DNA from 3 places in the Pantoea sp. PvP021 genome. Region 3 is predicted to be linked to each of the others. Evidence: predicted binding sites of a transcription regulator. Region 3 holds the regulator's gene; each other region holds the start of a gene.

Region 1 (3,279 bases), on a different contig from region 3:
CACCGACATTCCTGATGTACTGAAACGCGTGAATTTTACCGTTTCACAGGCTGAGATTGGTGCGATTTTCCGCAAACCTGATCATAAGAACTATCGCGAATGCGGCGATCAGATTCTGCGTAACTTCCTGAAAGGGCTGGCGATGATTCAGCGTCCTAAGAGTGAAAAGCCTGCTTAACGTCTGTGGCTGATCGCTTCGGGTACCTGCGTGGTCAGAAGTGGCGCATCTGATCGCAAAGAAAGCCTGCATCCATGCAGCACGGCCTCGCCATCCCTGGCTCGGACGCTTTGCTCCTCAGTTGCGCCACCTCTTCCCTTAAGCTTCTTCATGGCTTTTTAATTAGCAACACCAGGCCAGCCCTGGGGAGTGAAAGCGGGTCATCGTTAGAGCCTTCGTCGCAGGGAAAAAAAGCGCCGGGAGCATTTCTGAACCATCCTGGAAGATTCCTTCGCGATCGGACGCGCCAGCCCGGGAGGCCGCACCCATGCAACAGCACTGTTTATGATCGGTCACCGCGCCCCACCACCCAGCGCTTATGCACCCACAACGAGGCGAGGATCACCAGTGCGCCCGCAATAAAGCTTGGCCAGTGCGGTTTCTCCTGCCAGATAGCCAGATTCACCAGCAGCCCGGCAGGAACGTGCATGTTATTCATAATGCCCAGCGTGCCGGCATCGACCTGGGTCGCACCATAATTCCACATAAAATAGCCGAGACCGGAAGCCGCAATGCCCAGCCAGACCAGAATGCCCCACTGCAATGAGGTGGTCGGCAACTTCTGTGGATTGCCCCAGGCACACCAGGCGATCACCGCAATCAACACTGCACCCAGATAGAACCAGGAGAAGGCCGTGTGCTGCGGCATCGGGCGGGTCTCCTGCAGACGCTTATAGCCCACCATTCCCGCCGCAAAGCAGATATTTGCCAGTTGCACTAACAGCAGACCAAACCAGAAATGATCGCTGACTTTGTCATAGCGAATAATGGCCGCACCTGCCACAGCCAGCAGTGCACTGAAGATATAGCCGATGCGCAGTGGACGACGGCTGATCAGATCGTAAATCAGCGTCACATAAAGCGGCGTCATCACCGTAAACAGCAGGAATTCCGACACGCTAAGATAGAGATAGGCTTCGAAACTCAGCAGATACATCACGCCCAGCTGCAGCATCCCGACCAGCATGTAAAGCAACAGCGTTGAAGGGCGATGACCACGCCAGCGCAGGAAAGGTAAAAATACCAGCGCAGCCAGCGCCAGTCGCATCAGTACAGAGAACCAGCTGTCCACCTGCCCGGCAAGGTATTCGCCAATCAGACTGAACGAAAAGGCCCACAGAATGGTGGTAATAATCAATAAAAACACGGTGACGACCCCGAAATTAACAGGCCGTCAGTGTAAACAATGTGCTGCCATCAGGCTGTGAAATCTGGTTGACATCTGATTACAAACCAGGCGATCAGAATATCCATCGGTAAAGGACTCTCGCCTCCTGACATAACTGTCTGCATAAAGATTTTTCAGCCAGATAAAATGCGCGAAATGATCCATCGCATGATCACTTCCGCTCCAGAATGTAATAAAAGTGTAACAAATGTGTCATTCATCACAGTAACGTTGCGCAACTAACACTATTCTTTGCGCGAAATGGAACATTCTGCGTCCATTTTCTTCTGCTCTTTTCCTGCCCCAACCTGCTGGGAATTAAAAACCATAATGTGCCCTGGAGGGCCTCACTGATGCTGAGCATTTTTAAACCTGCACCACGTCAGCCGCAGGTGGCGGAGGATCACGTTGATCCGCTCTACCGTCGTCTGCGCTGGCAAATTTTCATCGGGATCTTCTTTGGTTACGCCGCCTACTATCTGGTCAGAAAAAACTTCGCACTCGCCATGCCCTACCTGGTAGAGCAGGGTTTTTCACGTGGCGATCTCGGTTTTGCCTTATCCGGCATATCCATCGCCTACGGCTTTTCAAAATTCATCATGGGATCGGTCTCTGACCGCTCAAACCCGCGCGTCTTCTTACCGGCAGGCCTGATTCTGGCTGCGACAGTGATGCTGATCATGGGATTCGTTCCCTGGGCCACCTCCAGCATTATGGTGATGTTCGTGCTGCTGTTTATCTGCGGCTGGTTCCAGGGCATGGGCTGGCCACCTTGTGGACGTACCATGGTTCACTGGTGGTCGCAGAAAGAGCGCGGCAGGATCGTTTCGGTCTGGAACTGCGCCCATAATGTCGGCGGCGGTATTCCGCCTCTGCTGTTCCTGCTCGGTATGGCGTGGTTCAACGACTGGAAAGCGGCACTCTATATGCCGGCGTTTGGCGCCATCGCCATTGCGATTCTGGCCTTTGCGCTGATGCGCGATACGCCGCAATCCTGTGGTCTGCCACCGATTGAAGAGTACAAAAACGACTATCCGCCCGACTATGATGCCAGCCACGAAGAGGAGCTGACGGCTAAACAGATCTTCATGAAATATGTGCTGCCGAACAAGCTGCTGTGGTACATCGCGCTGGCCAACGTGTTTGTTTATCTGCTGCGCTACGGCATTCTCGACTGGTCGCCGACCTATCTCAGAGAAGTAAAACACTTCACGCTGGATAAATCGTCGTGGGCTTACTTCCTGTATGAGTATGCGGGGATCCCCGGAACGCTGCTGTGCGGCTGGATGTCGGACAAAGTGTTCCGCGGTAATCGCGGTGCGACCGGGGTGTTCTTTATGACGCTGGTAACCATCGCGACCGTGATCTACTGGCTTAACCCGGCGGGCAATCCTGGCGTCGATATGGCCTGTATGATTGTGATTGGCTTCCTGATCTACGGTCCGGTGATGCTTATTGGTCTGCACGCGCTGGAGCTGGCCCCGAAAAAAGCGGCGGGGACGGCGGCGGGCTTCACCGGCCTGTTCGGCTATCTGGGTGGATCGGTGGCGGCCAGCGCCATTGTCGGTTACACCGTCGATTACTTCGGCTGGGACGGCGGCTTCATGGTGATGATTGCTGGCTGTGTGCTGGCGGTTATCCTGCTGTTACTGACCATGGTCAGCGAACACAAACACAAAAAGACCCCTGCCTGACGGCAATAAAAAAGGGCCGGATATCCGGCCCTTTTTTTGCGCTGACGGCTTAAGCAAGATAGAGCGTGCGCAGCGTCTGCGGCACGGCATCATCGGCATTTGAACCGATCACATCCAGCTCCGGCAGCGTATCTTTCAACCTCTGATGGGCGTTCTGCATGATAAAGCCCTTACCCGCCATGCTCAGCATCTCCACATCG
Region 2 (3,279 bases), on a different contig from region 3:
CCGTGTTCAACTGCCTGACCGGCTTTTACAAGCCAACCGGCGGGACGATCACATTGCGTGAGCAGCATCTTGAAGGGTTGCCGGGCCAGAAGATTGCGCGGATGGGCATCGTGCGGACGTTCCAGCACGTGCGTCTGTTCCGTGAGATGACGGTCATTGAGAACCTGCTGGTGGCGCAGCATCAGCATCTGAAAAGCGGCGTATTTTCCGGTCTGCTGAAAACTCCGGCGTTTCGCCGCAGTGAGAACGAGGCGCTGGATCGTGCGGCGACCTGGCTGGAGCGGGTGGGGCTGCTGGATCTGGCTAACCGTCAGGCGGGCAATCTGGCCTATGGTCAGCAGCGTCGGCTGGAGATTGCGCGCTGTATGGTGACGCGCCCGGAAATCCTGATGCTGGATGAACCGGCAGCGGGCCTTAACCCCAAAGAGACCCATGAGCTGGATGCGCTGATTGCGGAACTGCGTGGCGAACACAAGGTGTCGGTGCTGCTGATTGAACATGATATGAAGCTGGTGATGGGGATTTCTGACCGTATTTATGTGGTCAATCAGGGAACGCCGCTGGCTAACGGAACGCCGGAAGAGATTCGTAATAACCCGGATGTCATTCGTGCCTATTTAGGAGAGGCCTGAGATGGCAAATGCGATGTTAACCATTGAGAACGTCAGCGCCCACTACGGCAAAATTCAGGCGCTGCACAACGTCAGTCTCTACATCAATCAGGGCGAAATCGTCACCCTGATTGGCGCTAACGGTGCCGGAAAAACCACGCTGCTGGGTACGCTGTGCGGCGAGCCGCGCGCGACGCAGGGCACCATTACCTTTGATGGCAAAACCATCACCGACTGGCAAACCTCGCGCATTATGCGTGAAGCGATCGCCATCGTGCCGGAAGGCCGGCGGGTCTTTTCGCGCATGACGGTAGAAGAGAACCTGGCGATGGGGGGCTTTTTTGCAAGCCGTCCGGACTATCTGACGCGGATCAAGCGCGTTTATGAACTCTTCCCGCGTCTGGAGGAGCGTAAAATCCAGCGCGCCGGGACGATGTCGGGCGGTGAACAGCAGATGCTGGCGATTGGTCGTGCGCTGATGAGCCAGCCGCGCCTGCTGTTGCTGGATGAGCCGTCTCTGGGACTGGCACCGATCATTATTCAGCAGATCTTCGACACCATTGAGCAGCTGCGCAGCGAGGGGATGACTATTTTCCTGGTGGAGCAGAATGCGAATCAGGCGCTGAAGCTGGCGGATAGGGGCTATGTGCTGGAGAACGGGCATGTGGTGCTGGAAGACACAGGTTCAGCACTTCTTTCCAACGAAGCCGTCCGCAGCGCTTACTTAGGTGCCTGATGGGGCACGGCCTGGCTTACTTGCCATTTCGACACCGGGCAGTGCTCGTAATCCTCACGTATGTATATACGCTCCGGTTACTGTGCGCTTTGGTACACAGGCCTGGCTTACTGGTCAGGTTGCGGTTGGGCAGTGCTCGCCATCCTCACGTATATGTGTACGCTCCGGTGGCTGCGCGCTTTGGTACACAGGCCTGGCTTACTGGTCAGGTTGCGGTTGGGCAGTGCTCGCCATCCTCACGTACTACGTGTACGCTCCGGTGGCTGCGCGCTGTCCGCCCGCAACCTGCCTGCGCCGCCGACGGCCTTCGAAATGGGTGTGTGATGCGCCGCCGACGGCCTTGAGTGTCGGTGTTAGAGGGGCCGCCATCGCCTTTTGCATTTGGTGAGGTAGAATCCGCTGCGGGCTTTTTTACTGCCCAGCCGCTCTGCAAATTATGTAACCAAAACCTGGCAGCAGTGACGCGTTACCGCTGCGCTGCCAGCCTCCTCTTTTGCGCATACCGGTCTGTCACCCGGCTGTCATCTTTCTGTTATTAATCCTTCATTTCCCCGTGTCATGTTACTTCGCGAAACAGAAATCCGTGATTTCACGCGTATTTACCTGCACAGGAAAATTCTATGTCCGTCGTTACCTTTCGTCGTAGCCTGATGAGCGTGCTGCTCGGTCTGACGCTCAGCAGCCATGCCATGGCCGCCACTGAGATCCCTTTCTGGCACTCTATGGAAGGCGAGCTAGGCAAAGAAGTGGATTCGCTGGCACAGCGTTTTAACCAGACGCATCCCGATTACAAAATTGTTCCGACCTACAAAGGTAACTACGAGCAGAGCCTGGCGGCAGGGATTGCGGCAGTGCGCAGCGGCAAAGCCCCTGCGGTGCTGCAGGTTTATGAAGTCGGTACGGCGACCATGATGGCCTCACAGGCGATTGTGCCGGTGCATCAGGTCTTCAAAGACGCCGGTATCCCCTTTGATGAAAAGCAGTTCGTGCCAACGGTGGCGGGCTACTACAGCGACAGTAAAGGTCAGCTGATCTCTCAGCCGTTCAACAGCTCGACGCCAGTGCTCTACTACAACAAAGATGCCTTTAAAAAAGCGGGTCTGAACCCGGATCAGCCACCGAAAACCTGGCAGGAGCTCGCGACGGATGCCGCCGCACTGCGCAAATCGGGCATGAGCTGTGGCTACGCCAGCGGCTGGCAGGGCTGGATCCAGATTGAAAACTTCAGCGCCTGGCACGCTCTGCCGGTAGCGACCAAAAACAACGGGTTTGACGGACTCGACGCCGTGCTGGAGTTCAACAAGCCGGTACAGGTTCGTCATATCGAGCTGCTGGAAGCGATGAACAAGAAAGGGGACTTCACCTACTTTGGCCGCAAAGATGAGTCCACCGCCAAGTTCTACAACGGCGACTGTGGCATCACCACCGCATCATCCGGTTCGCTGGCTGATATCCGTCATTACGCCAAATTCAACTTCGGCGTTGGCATGATGCCGTATGACGAGACCGTACCGAATGCGCCGCAGAACGCCCTGATCGGCGGTGCCAGCCTGTGGGTGATGAAAGGCAAAGATGCGACAACCTACAAAGGCGTGGCTGAGTTTATGCAGTTCCTCGCTAAACCGGAAATCGCCGCGGAATGGCACCAGAAAACCGGCTATCTGCCGATTACCACCGCCGCCTACGAGCTGACTAAACAGCAGGGCTTCTACGATAAGAATCCGGGTGCGGATATCGCTACCCGTCAGATGATGAACAAGCCGCCACTGCCGTTCACTAAAGGCATGCGTCTGGGCAACATGCCGCAGATTCGTACCGTGATCGACGAAGAGCTGGAAAGCGTCTGGACCGGCAAGCAGTCGCCGCAGAACGCGATGGATAACGCAGTGAAACGCGGTAACGAGTTGCTGCGCCGCTTCCAGCAGCAGGTGA
Region 3 (3,279 bases):
CGATGAATATGCCCCAGTGCGATATAGTCAGCCGCGGGAAACGCGCTGGCCGGGAAGGCATCCAGCGTCCCGATATAGATGTCGCGCACTGAATCGCTCTGGCTGACGCCGACGGTGGTGAGATGGCCGGTGGCGATAATCGGCAGTGCATGGCCCAGCGCCTGGGCGGCGGTGAATCGCTGCTGATAGTGGTGGGCGATCGCTTCCAGCAGCGAGGTCTGCTTGTCGCGTCCCGACTGACCTGCCCGGCTGCGCAGGATATCGCGCGGCCGCAGATAGGGAATCGCACACAGCAGCGCGCCCGGCTGGCCCTGGCGGGTGTTGAGCAGCAGCACATCATCCTTCTCCTGCGGGGTGGCGATCACCCGGGTATTGAGGCAGGCGAGCAGCTCACGCGACTCATTCAGCGTGGCAACGGAATCGTGGTTTCCCGCCAGCACAATCAACTGACAGCCGCTGGGCTGCAGCGCCACCACAAAGCGGTTGAACATTTCGCGGGCGTAGCTGGGCGGTGTACCGGTATCAAACAGATCGCCTGCGATGATCAACGCATCCACCTGATGCTGTTCAATCTGGATCAACAGCCAGTCGAGAAATGCCTGATGTTCGGCTGCCCGACTTTTGTTGTAGAAGAACTGCCCCAGATGCCAGTCCGCAGTATGAATGATGCGCATGATGAGTCCCTGCCGTTGTGATTCGCCCGGCGATTATACTGGCTCTGCGGCCAAAGCAAAAAATTGTCGCTGCGCTGTCATAAATGATTACCAGTGAGGTTACAGGCAGGTTATGTTTTTCATAAAAGTGTCACAAATCTGACGCATAATGGCGCCGCGAATCTCAGTGACATCCGTCATAATCAGCAGGAGTAATAATGGCTAAGCGCATTTTGGTTGTGGAGGATGAAGCCCCCATCCGTGAAATGTTGTGTTTTGTTCTGGAGCAGAACGACTATCAGCCAATCGAGGCGGAAGATTATGACAGCGCCGTTGGCAAGCTGATTGAACCCTGGCCCGATCTGATTTTGCTGGACTGGATGTTACCCGGTGGCAGCGGTATTCAGTTTATCAAACATCTGAAACGCGAGGCGATGACACGCGATATCCCGGTGATGATGCTCACCGCGCGCGGCGAAGAGGAGGATCGGGTGCGCGGCCTGGAAGTGGGTGCCGATGATTACATTACCAAGCCCTTTTCACCTAAAGAGCTGATGGCGAGGATCAAAGCGGTGATGCGCCGTATTTCGCCGATGGCCGTGGAAGAGGTGATTGAGATGCAGGGGCTGAGTCTGGACCCCTCCTCACATCGCGTGATGTCCGAAACCACGCCGCTGGAGATGGGGCCTACCGAATATAAGCTGCTGCACTTCTTTATGACCCACCCGGAACGCGTTTACAGCCGCGAACAGCTGCTGAACCACGTCTGGGGCACCAATGTGTATGTGGAAGATCGTACTGTCGATGTTCACATCCGCCGTTTACGTAAAGCGCTGGAAGTGTCCGGCCACGATCGCATGGTACAAACCGTTCGCGGAACAGGGTATCGTTTCTCTGCCCGCTACTAAACGGAGCCTTTACCGTGCTGGAACGCCTCTCCTGGAAGAGATTACTGACAGAACTGCTGCTGGTCTGTCTGCCCGCAGTGCTGCTGGGCCTGCTGTTCGGCGGTCTGCCCTGGTGGCTGCTGCTGAGCGTGCTGACGGTGCTGTTGTGGCATTTTCACAATCTGATGCGGCTGTCGCACTGGCTGTGGCTGGACCGCACCATGACGCCACCGGCCGGGCGTGCCAGCTGGGAACCGCTGTTTTATGGTCTTTACCAGATGCAGCTCCGCAACCGGCGGCGGCGGCGTGAACTGGGCAATCTGATTAAGCGTTTCCGCAGCGGTGCCGAGTCGCTGCCGGATGCGGTGATCCTGACCACCGAAGAGGGCACCATTTTCTGGTGTAACGGCCTGGCGCAGCAGCACCTGGGTCTGCGCTGGCCGGAAGATAATGGCCAGAACATCCTCAATCTGCTCCGTTATCCGGAGTTCTCGCGCTATCTTCGCCAGCGTGATTTCGACAAGCCGCTGACGCTGGTGCTGAACAACAAACTTCATATGGAGTTCCGCGTCATGCCCTACAGCGAAGGGCAGTGGCTGCTGGTGGCGCGTGATGTCACGCAGATGCATCAGCTGGAAGGGGCGCGCCGCAACTTCTTTGCCAACGTCAGCCATGAATTGCGCACACCGCTCACGGTGCTGCAGGGCTATCTGGAGATGATGAACGACTCGGTGATGAGCGAGCCTTCGCGCAGCAAAGCGCTGCACACCATGTCGGAGCAGACGCGCCGCATGGACAGCCTGGTCAAACAGCTGCTGACGCTGTCGCGCATTGAAGCCGCGCCCGCAATCGATCTGAAAGAGAAGGTCGATGTGCCGGTGATGCTGAAACTGCTGCAGCATGAGGCGGCAACGCTGAGTGGCGGCCGTCACGACATCCATTTCCATACCGATCCCCATCTGAAAGTGTTCGGCAACGATGAACAGCTGCGCAGCGCCATCTCCAATCTGGTTTACAACGCGGTAAACCACACACCGGATGGCACGCGAATTGATATCAGCTGGCTGCGCGGCAAACAGGGGGCTATCTTCCGGGTGTGCGACAACGGGCCGGGCATCGCCTCAGAACATATTCCGCGTCTTACCGAGCGTTTCTACCGGGTCGATAAAGCGCGTTCGCGTGCGACCGGCGGCAGCGGGCTGGGGCTGGCGATAGTGAAACATGCTCTGAGCCACCATAACGCCCGGCTCGATATCACCAGCGTGCCGCACAAGGAGACCTGTTTTACCTTTACGCTGCCAGCGAGGTTGATTGTCAGCAGCGTGATGCAGGAGAATGCCGTTCATTAATCGCTGCCGGATCTCCCTGATGCGCATCCTTCTTTTGTTGATCGTTACTCTGCTGCCGGGCCTGGCACTGGCCCAGCCCGGCGCGCTCTCCGGCAATCTCAGCAGCGTCGGATCGGATACGCTGGGTTATCTGATGACGCTGTGGGGCGAGGATTTCAGTCGCCAGGCGCCGGGCGTCAATGTCCAGGTTCAGGCCTCCGGATCTTCTACTGCGCCGACCGCGCTGGCGGCGGGTGCAGCACAACTCGGTCCGATGAGCCGCCCGATGCAGGCAGATGAACGCCAGGCCTTTGAGGCGCGCTACGGTTATCCGCCGCTGGCGGTTCCGGTGGCTATGGATGCGCTGGTGGTAGTGGTGAATCAGCGCAATCCGCTGCAGCAGATTGAACC

What was found. Region 3 encodes PhoB, which activates phosphate uptake and scavenging genes when phosphate is short. Its sites were predicted from a motif close to CTGTCATAAAACTGNCNNAT; they were not measured.
Region 1: glpT (glycerol-3-phosphate transporter) is a predicted target of PhoB. The motif match lies at 1,574-1,593, and genes of this name have one in related genera.
Region 2: ugpB (sn-glycerol-3-phosphate ABC transporter substrate-binding protein UgpB) is a predicted target of PhoB. The motif match lies at 1,855-1,874, and genes of this name have one in related genera.

Annotation. Positions count from the first base shown of each region.
Region 1 is NZ_JBSRXX010000006.1:228,734-232,012, reverse strand. It holds gene ACVKSX_RS16990 (YehS family protein) at 1-178, shown strand, start outside; gene ACVKSX_RS16985 (carboxylate/amino acid/amine transporter) at 501-1,364, opposite strand; gene glpT (glycerol-3-phosphate transporter) at 1,739-3,079, shown strand; gene yigL (sugar/pyridoxal phosphate phosphatase YigL) at 3,129-3,279, opposite strand, start outside.
Region 2 is NZ_JBSRXX010000005.1:127,495-130,773, forward strand. It holds gene livG (high-affinity branched-chain amino acid ABC transporter ATP-binding protein LivG) at 1-632, shown strand, start outside; gene livF (high-affinity branched-chain amino acid ABC transporter ATP-binding protein LivF) at 634-1,347, shown strand; gene ugpB (sn-glycerol-3-phosphate ABC transporter substrate-binding protein UgpB) at 1,968-3,279, shown strand, end outside.
Region 3 is NZ_JBSRXX010000001.1:1,828,910-1,832,188, reverse strand. It holds gene sbcD (exonuclease subunit SbcD) at 1-674, opposite strand, end outside; gene phoB (phosphate response regulator transcription factor PhoB) at 872-1,561, shown strand; gene phoR (phosphate regulon sensor histidine kinase PhoR) at 1,576-2,889, shown strand; gene ACVKSX_RS08585 (PstS family phosphate ABC transporter substrate-binding protein) at 2,909-3,279, shown strand, end outside.